3 regions of the Aliivibrio fischeri ATCC 7744 genome follow, and region 3 is predicted to be linked to each of the others. Evidence: predicted binding sites of a transcription regulator. Region 3 holds the regulator's gene; each other region holds the start of a gene.
What was found. The regulator CRP, encoded in region 3, controls carbon source genes, mostly activating them, when cyclic AMP is high. The targets are predictions, from matches to a motif close to TGTGANNNNNNTCACA.
Positions count from the first base shown of each region.

Region 1: a site for CRP is predicted at 2,602-2,617, ahead of AVFI_RS15595 (NupC/NupG family nucleoside CNT transporter). Genes of this name have one in related genera too.
Region 2: a site for CRP is predicted at 1,442-1,457, ahead of cdd (cytidine deaminase). Genes of this name have one in related genera too.

Region 1 is NZ_CP092713.1:441,104-445,424, forward strand. Features, by position in the region: gene guaD (guanine deaminase) at 1-481, opposite strand, end outside; gene deoD (purine-nucleoside phosphorylase) at 539-1,258, opposite strand; gene AVFI_RS15595 (NupC/NupG family nucleoside CNT transporter) at 1,281-2,501, opposite strand; gene AVFI_RS15600 (L-serine ammonia-lyase) at 2,734-4,104, opposite strand; gene nfsA (oxygen-insensitive NADPH nitroreductase) at 4,168-4,321, opposite strand, start outside.
Region 2 is NZ_CP092712.1:1,667,128-1,671,448, forward strand. Features, by position in the region: gene sbcB (exodeoxyribonuclease I) at 1-385, shown strand, start outside; gene AVFI_RS07780 (CidA/LrgA family protein) at 382-732, shown strand; gene AVFI_RS07785 (CidB/LrgB family autolysis modulator) at 732-1,415, shown strand; gene cdd (cytidine deaminase) at 1,567-2,460, shown strand; gene AVFI_RS07795 (amidase family protein) at 2,538-3,701, opposite strand; gene purT (formate-dependent phosphoribosylglycinamide formyltransferase) at 3,918-4,321, shown strand, end outside.
Region 3 is NZ_CP092712.1:2,614,254-2,618,574, forward strand. Features, by position in the region: gene hslV (ATP-dependent protease subunit HslV) at 1-399, shown strand, start outside; gene hslU (HslU--HslV peptidase ATPase subunit) at 419-1,753, shown strand; gene AVFI_RS11955 (OsmC family protein) at 1,835-2,239, opposite strand; gene crp (cAMP-activated global transcriptional regulator CRP) at 2,485-3,117, shown strand; gene AVFI_RS11965 (DUF1338 domain-containing protein) at 3,191-3,985, opposite strand; gene astD (succinylglutamate-semialdehyde dehydrogenase) at 3,997-4,321, opposite strand, start outside.

The DNA.
Region 1 (4,321 bases), on a different replicon from region 3:
CTAATGCACGTTGGCCATATTTAATGCAAGTTTCTGCCAAATAAAGAGAAGATGAAGTATCTATAGTCGCAAAATAGGTTGCTGTTGTAGTGCCGTTAGCTAAATAGGTTTTTACTAGGTGAGGGTAGTACTGTTCTGCAAATGACAGATCGCTAAACTTATGCTCTAAAGGGAACGTATAATGGTCAAGCCATTCATTGAGAGGAAGATCTAACCCTTTCCCAGCTTGAGGCCATTGTGGTGCATGGATATGAAGATCAACCATGCCAGGTAATAAAAATTGTTGTTCGGTTAACTCTTGTAGAGAATCTTTTTCTTTTAAGAAGTTAAGCGTTTTTGAATAATTAGGATCGGAAGGATGGAGAACGTCACATATCTTACCTTGCTGATCGATAGTAATCAGCCCATTAGAGATAAATTCAAATTCCCCTTTAATCGGGCAATGATAAACTTTACCAACGACGCCTTTTTTTATATTCATTAGTTATTTCTACACTTTGAAAAAAGGCCAATGATTAATTGGCCTTTAAGATATGTTTTATTCAGTTGGTAATTTTAATGCTACATCCAGTGCAACATTAATCATTTCATGAAGTTCAGTGCGACGTTCATCCGCCGTCAAATGTTCATGGTTTTTAATATGGTCAGTCACGGTACATAGGGCAACGGCATTACAATGGTTTTCTGCTGCTGCACTATAAAGTGCATTAACTTCCATCTCTACTCCAAGAATGCCATAACGTGCCATCATGTCGTATTGCTCTTCATCTGGACGATAAAATAGATCAGAAGAAAAAACGTTACCTACAAGGTAATTAATGTCAGTCGTTTTTAACGTATTAACACACTCGCTAAGCATATTGTAATTTGCAGTTGCAGCAAAATCGTTATCTTTAAAACGAATGCGATTCATTTTTGAATCGGTTGATGCACCAATAGCTACAATAAGATCTTTAAGTTTCACATCATCATGAATAGCGCCACAGCTTCCTATGCGGATGAAGTTTTTTACCTTATAAGTTGTCATTAGTTCATGAAAGTAAATGGATGCAGATGGTGCGCCCATTCCGTGACCCATGACTGAGATTTTTCGACCTTTAAATTCGCCAGTAAAACCTAACATGCCTCGAACATCAGTAACTTGAACAACATTTTCTAAATAAGTTTCTGCTATTAATTTTGCGCGAAGTGGATCACCTGGCATCAAGATAGTATCTGCAAATGCATCCAGTGGTGCATTAATATGTGGAGTCGACATGATTAATCCTTATTAGTACATGTTAAGAAAATGAAAGAAGCGCACCAGCAATGGTACCTGACATTAAGTTTGCAAGAATTGCGGCCATTAAAACACGAGGTCCAATTTCCGAAAGAATATGGCGTTTATTTGGACATATAGCACCAAGGCCACCAATAACCATCGCTAAAGAACCAATGTTGGCAAAACCACAAAGGCTGAATACAACAATAGCTTGAGTCTTTGGAGACAAGGTTTCCGCTATTTCAATAAAGTTGATATAGGCAACAAACTCATTAACCGCAATTTTTTGGCCAATTAGTGATGCTGCGGTAACGGCTTCGCTCCAAGGAACCCCCATTAAAAAAGCCAGAGGAGATAATATATAACCGATAATCAGTTCTAGGCTTAAACCTTCAATCGAGATTAAATCACCAATACCGCCAACTAAGCTATTTACTAATGCGATCAAAGCAACAAAGGAGATAAGTAAGGCTGTCACGGTGGCGACTTGATTCATCCCCATGATAGAACCATCAGTTATCGCATCTAAGAGTGATTTAGGTGTGGTTTCGTCATCGATTTCGATTTCATTAGTGATTTTTTCTTGTTCTGTTTGTGGGCAAAGTAATTTGGCAAACAGAAGTCCAGCAGGAGCCGTCATAAAGCAAGCGGTTAAAATATATTTTGGGTCTATTCCTAAATTGATGTAGCCAATCATTGTACCGCCAGCAACGCTCGCTAATCCGCCTGTCATTACCGCAAACAGTTCAGAGCGAGTCATTTTTTTGATTAACGGACGTACCATTGAAGGAGCTTCGATAGGGCCAACAAAAATGTTAGCTGTAGCAGACATTGATTCCGCCTTACTCGTACCGAATAATTTAGATAACGCACCACCGATTAAATTAATTACAAACTGCATTATTTTGAGGTAATAAAGCACGGAGATAAGTGCAGAAATAAAGATAACGACACAAAGAACGTTAATCACAAAAATAAAGCCGACTTTATAGTTAGCGAGATCGCCAAATACGAAGGTTAGTCCCTCATTTGAGAAGTTAATAATATGATTAACCGCATCACTCATCATTTGTAGTATTCCTTGACCTAAAGGAACATACATTACAAAAGCCCCGAATGATATTTGAGTAATAAGCGCAATGACGATCGTTCTTACATTGATGGCTTTTTTATTCTCGGATAGTAAAAATCCAATGAACAATAGCACCAAGATTCCAACACAGCTCATGAATAATGACATGAAATACTCCAAAGGATTTAAAAGGTAATAAAGACAATACGGCGGCTAAAAAAGCAAAAAGCGGAAATTTTTCCGCTCTTATCTATTTGTGTGGGAATAGTATGATAGTAGTCACAAATTAAAGAGGTTGATTTGTATTTCTGTTATGCAAATCAAACTATGAAAATAGGGCTTAATCGAGTTATTTAGGCCTGTAGAAGAAGAGCTTCATGGAAGTATAGAGCGGCCATTATTACTCACAAGGAGGAGCCATATGAATTAAAGCCAATCCTCCTAGTGAAGTTTCTCGATATTTCTTATTCATGTCTTTTCCTGTTTGGTACATGGTCTCAATGACTTTATCTAGTGAGATTAAGCATTTGCTTGTGCGCTTTAACGCCATACGTGAAGCATTTATGGCTTTCATTGCTCCCATCGCGTTTCGTTCGATACAAGGAACCTGAACCAGTCCCCCAATAGGGTCACAAGTCATGCCTAAGGAATGTTCCATTGCAATTTCAGCGGCCATGCAAATTTGTTCATTACTGCCACCAAGAAGCGATGTTAGCCCCGCTGCCGCCATGGAGGACGACACGCCAACTTCACCTTGGCAACCAACTTCGGCTCCAGAGATAGAGGCGTTGGTTTTGTATAAAATCCCGATAGCACCCGATACGGCTAAAAAGTCTTTAAGTTGCTTAGTGTCTAAGGGTTTAATAAACTTGTGGTAGTACATCAAAACACTTGGGATCACACCTGCTGCTCCGTTTGTAGGGGAGGTTACAACCTGACCGCCCGCTGCATTTTCTTCGCTAACGGCAAAAGCAAACAGATTCACCCAATCTAATACTTCCATAGGATCATTATGCGTGGATGTATTCACTTCTAATTTTTTGAGTAATGCAGGTGCTCTACGGGTGACATTTAAGCCACCTTCAAGAATGCCTTCAGTTTGAAAGCCTCTTTCCATGCAAAGGGACATGACTTTCCAGATTTGGTCTGCTTTAGAGTTAATTGCTTCTATTGATTGGAATGAGACTTCGTTACGTAAGACTAATCCACTTAGGCTGAGTCCATACTTTTCTGCTTTTTCTAGCATTTCATCCGCTGAGCCAAAAGGGAACTCTACCTTGATTTCTGGTGCTTGATTTTCATTTTTAAGTTCGCTTTCGGTTGCGATGAAACCGCCGCCAACAGAGTAATACGTTTCGATTGCGATTTGTTTGTTATCAGTAGTAAAAGCAGAAATAGTCATACCATTTTCATGCAAGGGTAAATTTGTTTTATGAAACCGCATGTCTGTTTGATAATCGAAGGAGATGGTTGATAGGCCAGAGAGTTGGAGGGTATGTTCTTCTATTGCTTTACGCATAGCGCGATTGGCACTGGTTATTTTTATCGTATCGGGTTTGTTTCCAAGTAAACCCAGAAGCGTTGCACGATCAGTATGGTGCCCTATACCGGTTAATGAAAGAGATCCATAAAGATCAACTTGAATGCGTGTTATTTGAGGTAAGTAAGGCTCAATCAGTTGAGTAAAATGATAACCCGCAATCATTGGCCCATTAGTATGAGAACTTGATGGACCAACCCCAATTTTGAAAATATCAAAGATAGAAAGCATAACAACACCTTAAAACCGTATTTATTGTTTTAAGTTTAGTTGTTTTCTCTATTTATGCTTATATCACTTAATAGCTAGGCCTTTATTATTTAAGTAGCCTTTAATGTGAGGGCGAGATTCTTGAGATAGTTTTCCTGTAATTTGCTCTGACCATGAACTTTGTTTTTGATTCGTCGAGCGCGTTGCATAGTAGCTTTGCATTATTTCGTCATATTCA
Region 2 (4,321 bases), 950 kb from region 3:
TGAGCTGTACAGCATTGAGCCAAACTACGAGAAATCAACCAATGTGGATACGCTTCTTTATGATGGTTTCTTCTCGCATGCTGATAAAGCGACCATTGATATTATTCGTCAATCAACGCCTGAGCAGCTAATTGACTTTGAGCCAAACGTGACAGATCCACGTATCAAACCACTGTTATTCCGATACCGTGCACGTAACTTCCCGCACACATTAAACGAAGCTGAGCAATTAAGATGGCACGCTCACCTTCAAGACTATTTTCAAACTCACTTGCCAGATTATGAAGCGAGTTTTGAAAGTCTATACCTTGAGTCCGAAGGTAATGACAAAAAAGTGGCTATTTTAAAAGCCGTGTATAACTACGTACAACAATTAATATCATGATTAAATATCTTTATTCTTTCGCTTGGATCTTCGCCTCGTTGTTTGCTGGTAACGGCATTCAATCTTGGCTGAACATATCTGTTCCGGGAAGCATTATTGGAATGCTTATTTTATTCACCGCTATGGTTATCGGTATTTGCAAACCAGATTGGACAGCCACAGGTTGCCAATTTTTTATGCGCAATATGCTGATCTTGTTTATTCCTATTTCGGTAGGCTTAATGACCCATTTTGATTTGCTACTTAACAATGCAATTCCAATTATTGTGAGTACGGCTGGTGGTTCATTATTAGTATTGGTTTGCTTGGCACTCTTTATCGACAAAATTGATAGAGGTAACAGCTAATGTGGGTCATTCTTACGCTTATCGTTTTTTATTCTGCTCGTTGGTTTGCAAAACGTTTCCCTCACCCAGTGAATAACCCGTTATTACTGAGTGTGTGGAGTGTGTGTATTGTTATTCCTATCTTGATGGTTCTGCATGTACCTTACGAAACCTATTATGCTGATAATGCTTTCCTAAGTTACTTGTTACAGCCTGCGGTGGTTGCACTTGCTTATCCTTTATATGAGCAATTGCCTCATATTCGAGCGAACTGGAAAATCATCTTGCTTGCATGTAGCGTGGGGTCATTGTTCTCAATGATATCTGGTGCGTTCCTTGCAGTTTGGATGGGAGCTGATATGCAACTGGTTGCGAGTATTTTACCAAAATCAGTGACAACACCTATTGCTATGGCTATTTCAAGTCAGCTTGAAGGTGAAGCGGCAATCGCAGCAATCTTAGTACTTCTGGCTGGTTTGATGGGGGCGATTTTTGCTTACCCAATTTATAACATGTTGGGTATTAAGAGCTCACTTGCTCGTGGTCTAACAATGGGTAATGTTTCCCACGCATTGGGGACAGCTCAAGCTGCTGAAGAGAATCCACAAGATGCAGCATTCAGTTCATTAGCCCTAGTTATTTGTGGGATCATCACTTCCCTCGTTGCACCGATTATCTACTCCTTCATGGTAATGATGAAATAATCGCGCTCAAAACAGCACCAATATGGTGTGACTTCTCTCTCATTGATGTAATTTATGTAACTTTACATCAATGAGTGTGATTTTGATCTATGTTTCCAGCTCAATTGTCACTAAAATGATCCTATAAGAACTTAAAAGGATCACCCTACTCATGACAAGACTACAACAACGCTTAGAAGAAGCCCTAGCGAACTTACCTGACGCCCTGCGTACTTCATTAACACCAATCATCAATGCTGAATTTAAAGGTGTTATTAGCAAGGAACAATTTCAATCACTGCAAGCTGACAGCGAGTTAAGCGATAAAGAATTACGCTTAGTATTATTACCTCTTGCTGCTGCTTTCTCTGTTGCTCCTATTTCTAATTTTTATGTCGGTGCGATTGCTCGTGGTTTGACTGGTAACCTTTATTTTGGCGCAAACATGGAATACAACGATGTTCAACTTGGCCAAACTATTCACGCTGAACAATCAGCAATTAGCCATGCGTGGATCCAAGGTGAAACGGGTATTTCTGACATCACAATTAACTTCAGCCCTTGTGGTCACTGTCGCCAATTTATGAATGAGCTAACCACCGCTGATTCTTTAATGGTTCAACTTCCTGAGCGTAATGAAAAATCACTACAAGAATACTTACCTGAGTCTTTTGGTCCTAAAGATTTAGGCATTGAAGGCGGATTACTTGCTCCTCTTTCGCACAACTTAGCGTTAGAAACAGAGTCTCCACTATTACGTAAAGCATTAGAAGCGGCAAACCGCAGCCACGCACCTTACTCACATAACTTAAGTGGTATTGCGCTTGAGATGGAAAGCGGCGAAGTATATTACGGTATGTATGCTGAAAATGCGGCATTTAACCCAAGCTTACCACCACTACAAGTGGCACTGGTTCATGCAAATATGTCTCGTGAAGACATCTTAACGGTTAAATCAGCTGCGCTAGTTGAAGATCACAAAGGCGCTATTAGCCACCTTGCGATTACACAAAGCACATTAGAAGCACTAAATCCAGATGTAACATTAGAGTACGCTTCTTTATAAGAAGTAGAAATTATTCTATAGATAACGTAAAGGAGGCTTTGTTGGCCTCCTTTTTATTTGATTAACATCTCTGATGTCTATTGATTGCCTTTCCAACGAATAGCCACATCAATCAGTTGTCTATCCATTCCTTTTTGCCCAACTAATGAAATGCCCCAAGGAGAATCATTTACCGTAAACCAAGGTAAATGCAACTGAGGTAAATCCGCCAAGCTTGCTAACGAAATGTATTTTAAAATTTGAGCGTTCAATTTGTATAACTGCTCATCCGTTGCCGTTGTAGGCGGTGCAATATTGGCTGTTGTTGGCATAAGTAACAGTGTTTTTTCATCTAAAATGGATTCTAAAACAGAAATCACTAACTCTCTTTGTTCTAAAGCGATCCTTTCATCTTTATATTTTAAAGACGCAAGCCACTTCATCTGCATCTTTATTTCATTACCTACTGCCGCTTTGTTCTTTTCATACCACAGTTCTAAATTACGCAAACCTCGCGTTGCCGAAAGCACTTTGAAACTCTCTGCTGCCTTAGTGGTGATAATTTTACTGATCGATTTGCTGCGTATCACTTCATAAGGAGAAGATTTAATTAATGTCTCTAACTTTGTTTTCGCTTCTTCTGGAATATCAGCAAATAAACTATCAAGGACGACAATACGTTCCACTGTCACTAATGGAGACATAGGCGTAAGCACGGTTGCTACTTTTCGTATATCTGATAAATTTTTTGCCACCCACCCCAATGAAGTATCTTCTTTTGCAATACAATCGATACCTTGCATGTTTACTGCACTGGCAGATGCTTTAAAACCATATAAACCAGCATATAAAGCAGGAACACGAATCCCACCACCAAAATCAATGCCTAAACCAATATCTGCATCGCCATTAACCACGGCTGCTACTGCACCACTCGATGAGCCGCCAATAAAGCGCCCTTCGCTGTTTTTATTTGGTATTGGGCCGTAGTGTGGATTGTGTCCATGTAGACCAAACCCAAATTCGTCCATTTGAGTTTTACCGACAAATATAGCGCCTTTTTTTAATATAAGATCAACGGCAGGAGCGTTCTCTCTCGCTTTTTTTTGCTCTAATAACCACGTTGGATTACCTTGGCCATTCGGCGTATTTTTTATATCAATGCAATCACTTACAACAAATTTTTTATTTTCTAAAAGGCCATAAAACGCCCATTGTTGTGACTCAACTTCATGAGAGACATACATGGTTTGCTCATCCATAACTCAGCGTACTGTTTAATTTCGAAAATGCAGCATACCAGTCACATAAATGAATACAATTTCACTTATTCTCATTATCAAGAAAACTATCAGTTACGTGATCCAGTTTGCATTTTTAATTCCATTCTATTTATAAGGAATAAATAGCAAACGTTTGCGTATTTAATTAATTTTAGTATGATAGCGCCATCTTTCTTTATTACATGAGAATTTCATATGTTTGGTACAGCTCTGTCTTCTTCTGCAACAAAAGTATTATTACTTGGTTCTGGTGAACTAGGTAAAGAAGTGGCTATTGAATGTCAGCGTCTTGGTTTTGAAGTGATTGCGGTTGATCGCTACCTTAATGCTCCGGCAATGCAAGTGGCTCACCGCAGCTACGCGATTGATATGCTTGATGCCAACGCCTTAGAAGAAGTCATTAATAAAGAACAGCCTGATTTTGTAGTTCCTGAGATTGAAGCGATTGCAACGGATAAGTTAGTTGAACTAGAGAAACAAGGCCTTAATGTTGTTCCAACGGCTAGCGCAACAAAATTAACCATGAACCGTGAAGGTATTCGCCGTTTAGCCGCTGAAGAATTACAACTGCCGACGTCTCCTTATCGCTTTGTTGATAG
Region 3 (4,321 bases):
GTATTAGTTGGCTTTGCTGGTAGCACAGCTGATGCATTTATTCTGTTCGACCTGTGTGAACGTAAGCTAGAAATGCATCAAGGTAATCTAACAAAAGCCGCAGTAGAACTAGCAAAAGAGTGGCGTAGTGACCGTGCATTGCGTCGTCTTGAAGCAATGCTAATTGTTGCGGATAAAACAACATCATTAATCATCAGTGGTACAGGTGATCTAATCAATGCTGATAATGACTTATTAACTATTGGTTCTGGTGGTTATTTCGCTCGTTCTGCAGCAACAGCGCTGTTAGAAAACACCGATTTAGACGCTCGCGAAATTGCAACTAAAGCACTGACTATTGCTGGCGATATCGATGTATACACCAACCACAACCACACAGTTGAAGAACTGAACGCTTAATCAAGAATAAGGAATTACCATGTCTGAGATGACTCCTCGTGAAATCGTACACGAATTAGATAGCCATATTATTGGTCAAGATAAAGCAAAACGTTCAGTTGCCATTGCACTTCGTAACCGTTGGCGTCGTATGCAACTTGCTCCTGAGTTGCGCACAGAAGTAACACCAAAAAACATTCTGATGATTGGTCCAACAGGTGTCGGTAAAACCGAAATCGCTCGTCGTTTAGCAAAACTTGCAAACGCACCTTTCATCAAAGTTGAAGCAACTAAATTCACTGAAGTGGGTTACGTTGGTAAAGAAGTAGAAAGCATCATTCGTGATTTAACCGATGTTGCTATTAAAATGACGCATCAACAAGCGGTTGAAAAAGTAAAATTCCGAGCTGAAGAGCACGCAGAAGATCGCATTCTAGATATCTTACTGCCACCAGCTCGTGACGCTTGGGGTAATAATGAAGAAGGCGATAACGATTCTGGTACACGACAATCTTTCCGTAAAAAATTACGCGAAGGTAAGTTAGACGATAAAGAAATCGAAGTGGATGTTGCTGCACCTCAAGTTGGCGTTGAAATCATGGCTCCTCCAGGTATGGAAGAGATGACAAACCAACTTCAAGGTATGTTCCAAAACCTATCAGGCGGCAATACAACCAAAAAGCGCAAGATGAAAATCGTTGATGCACTTAAAGCGCTAACAGAAGAAGAAGGTGCGAAGCTGGTTAACCCTGAAGAGCTAAAAGAACAAGCGATCTTCAATGTAGAAAACCACGGTATCGTGTTTATCGATGAAATTGATAAAATCTGTAAAGGTTCAAACTCTCACTCTGGTGATGTATCTCGTGAAGGTGTTCAACGTGATTTACTTCCATTAGTAGAAGGCAGCACGGTTAGTACTAAACACGGCATGGTGAAAACCGATCATATGTTATTCATCACTTCAGGTGCATTCCAAATGGCAAAACCATCTGACTTGATCCCTGAATTACAAGGTCGTTTACCAATCCGTGTTGAACTTGAAGCGCTAACAGCAAATGATTTCAAACGCATTTTAACCGAACCTAATGCATCATTAACTGAGCAATACATTGCTCTATTAGCGACCGAAAATGTAAAAGTTGAATTTACTGAAGATGGCATCAGTCGTATTGCTGAATCCGCATTCCAAGTAAATGAAACCACTGAAAACATCGGTGCTCGCCGTCTACACACAGTGATGGAACGACTAATGGAAGAGATCTCTTATGATGCTTCTGAAAAAAATGGCGAAAGCTTAATTGTTGATGCTGAATATGTAAGTTCACGCCTAGGTGAACTTGTTGCTGATGAAGACCTAAGCCGCTTCATTCTGTAATCTCTCATAACTTAAAATAAAGCCTCACAAGGGTTAACTTGCGAGGCTTTTTAATATTAACTCACCCTGTAGTTCTAAAGTTTAAGCAGAGATAATTTCCCATGAGTGCGTCATTTTTACGCCCTCACCAAGCATTAAACATACAGAGCAATATTTCTGTAATGAATCCGCAGTGACTCTCTCGACAACCGTTGAATCTAGGTTGTTACCTGTTACTTCAAAGTGAATATTAATGTAAGTAAACAACTTTGGTGCAGTTTCACGACGCTCACTAGATAGCTTAGCAACGCAAGCTGTGACTTCTTGATTTGCCGATTTAAGTCCATCAACAACATCAACAGAACTGCATCCTCCAGCAGCCATTAAGACCATTTCCATCGGACTTGGTGCTTTTTCTCCCCCATTACCATCCATAACAATAGAGTGACCTGATTGAGATTGACCTAGAAAAGACAATCCCTCAATCCATTTAACTTCAGCGTTCATAAAAGCCTCTTTACTACTTAAAAGGAAAACTCGTGATCCATTTCACGAAACTGTGCCCTTGGTCGCACAATTCATACGATCAAAGTCAAGAAATCAATTGCGAAACAAGGTATGATTTTGTTAATTATCTCAACGAACATGCAGCCTTGTTCCGATAACCATATTGTATAGGCCAAACTGATATTTGGCTCAGTTATTTTAAAATGGACATCGCCTACTTGGCAAACGCAGAGGAAGTATAAAGTATGGTTCTAGGTAAACCTCAAACAGATCCAACATTAGAGTGGTTCTTGTCTCACTGTCACATTCATAAGTACCCTTCAAAGAGCACGCTAATTCACGCGGGTGAAAAAGCGGAAACTCTTTACTACATTGTAAAAGGTTCTGTTGCTGTACTTATCAAAGATGAAGAAGGTAAAGAAATGATCCTTTCTTACCTAAACCAAGGTGACTTCATTGGTGAGCTTGGCTTATTTGAAGAAGGTCAAGAGCGTTCAGCGTGGGTTCGTGCGAAAAGCCCTTGTGAAGTAGCAGAAATTTCATTCAAGAAATTCCGCCAACTTATCCAAGTTAACCCAGATATCCTAATGCGTCTTTCTGCGCAAATGGCAACTCGTTTACAAATCACTAGCCAAAAAGTAGGTGACTTAGCATTCCTAGACGTAACAGGCCGTATCGCTCAAACGCTACTAAACCTTGCTAAACAACCTGATGCAATGACTCACCCAGACGGCATGCAAATTAAGATCACTCGTCAAGAGATCGGTCAAATTGTTGGTTGTTCACGTGAAACTGTTGGCCGTATCTTAAAGATGCTTGAAGAGCAAAACCTGATTTCAGCGCACGGCAAAACAATTGTAGTTTACGGTACTCGTTAATTTAACGTCGTTACCATAAGCAAATAAAAACGCAGCTCAATAGCTGCGTTTTTTATGTCTAGAGATGACAGCTTTACCCGTCAGTACTTTCAAAGATTTTGTCCGCAGAAGCCGCAACAAACCCTGTGTATAGTTCACCATTTGGTAATTCATAACGTTTAGCAAATTCGTAAAATCCACCAGGGATCTCAAACTCACCATCACTAAATTTAACCATCACTTTATCCGCCATTGTAGATGATTGCTCTAAACAAACCTCTGGAGAGCCTTTTACTTCTCCACCAACCTCATTAATACTAAATCCAGCATTACGTAAGTGCTGATTAACATCAACTACTTCATCAAAACCATCAAGTTGATTAACATACACGGTAAAATGATTCGCTCCATAACCATGAGCAGCTAACCAAGAAGCATACTCACTCTCTTTTGCTAACACCTTATATTCATCAAAACTTAAAGACCACGGTCTACCTGAAGACAGAAAGTCACGAGTTGCAAAATAATGAGCAGGAACTTGTTCTACTAATGATTTAATTATGGTTTGAGCATCATCAGATAATTTTTCAACCAATAGCTCACTGATAAACACAAGTGGTGCATTAGGATCTGGGTGCTCAAAATGTTGTGCTTTCAATTTTTTAGCAATAAATTCATATTCATCACACGGTTTATACCCAATAGCTAAAAAGGGCGCGGCTAATGTGGATAAACCAACCTTAGGCAAATTAAACGTCCGCAAGGCAATATGATCATTTACAATATCACCACCACTGGATAGCAATTGATGCACTTGGTCTGCCGATGGCGACAAACGTGTAATATAGTCTTGCCATAATGATGAAAAAAGTGTGTTTACATTATTCATTTTCAGCACTCCTACAAAGTTAAACCTGGAGATAATTGCTCAGGAATCTCACATGCATCACCTTCCATTGATGCCATCGGATAAGCACAATAATCTGCCGCATAATAAGCACTTGGTTTTAAGTTGCCTGATGCACCCGGCCCACCAAATGGCGCATCACCACTTGCTCCTGTTAATTGACGATTTCGATTCACAATTCCAGCTCGAATATGCTCCACGAAATAATCCCATTCACTGTCATCGGTTGAAACTAATCCCGCAGATAATCCATAGCGAGTGTCATTAGCAAGCTCCACAGCTTGCGCTAATGTGGTGTAACGTATGACTTGCAATAGT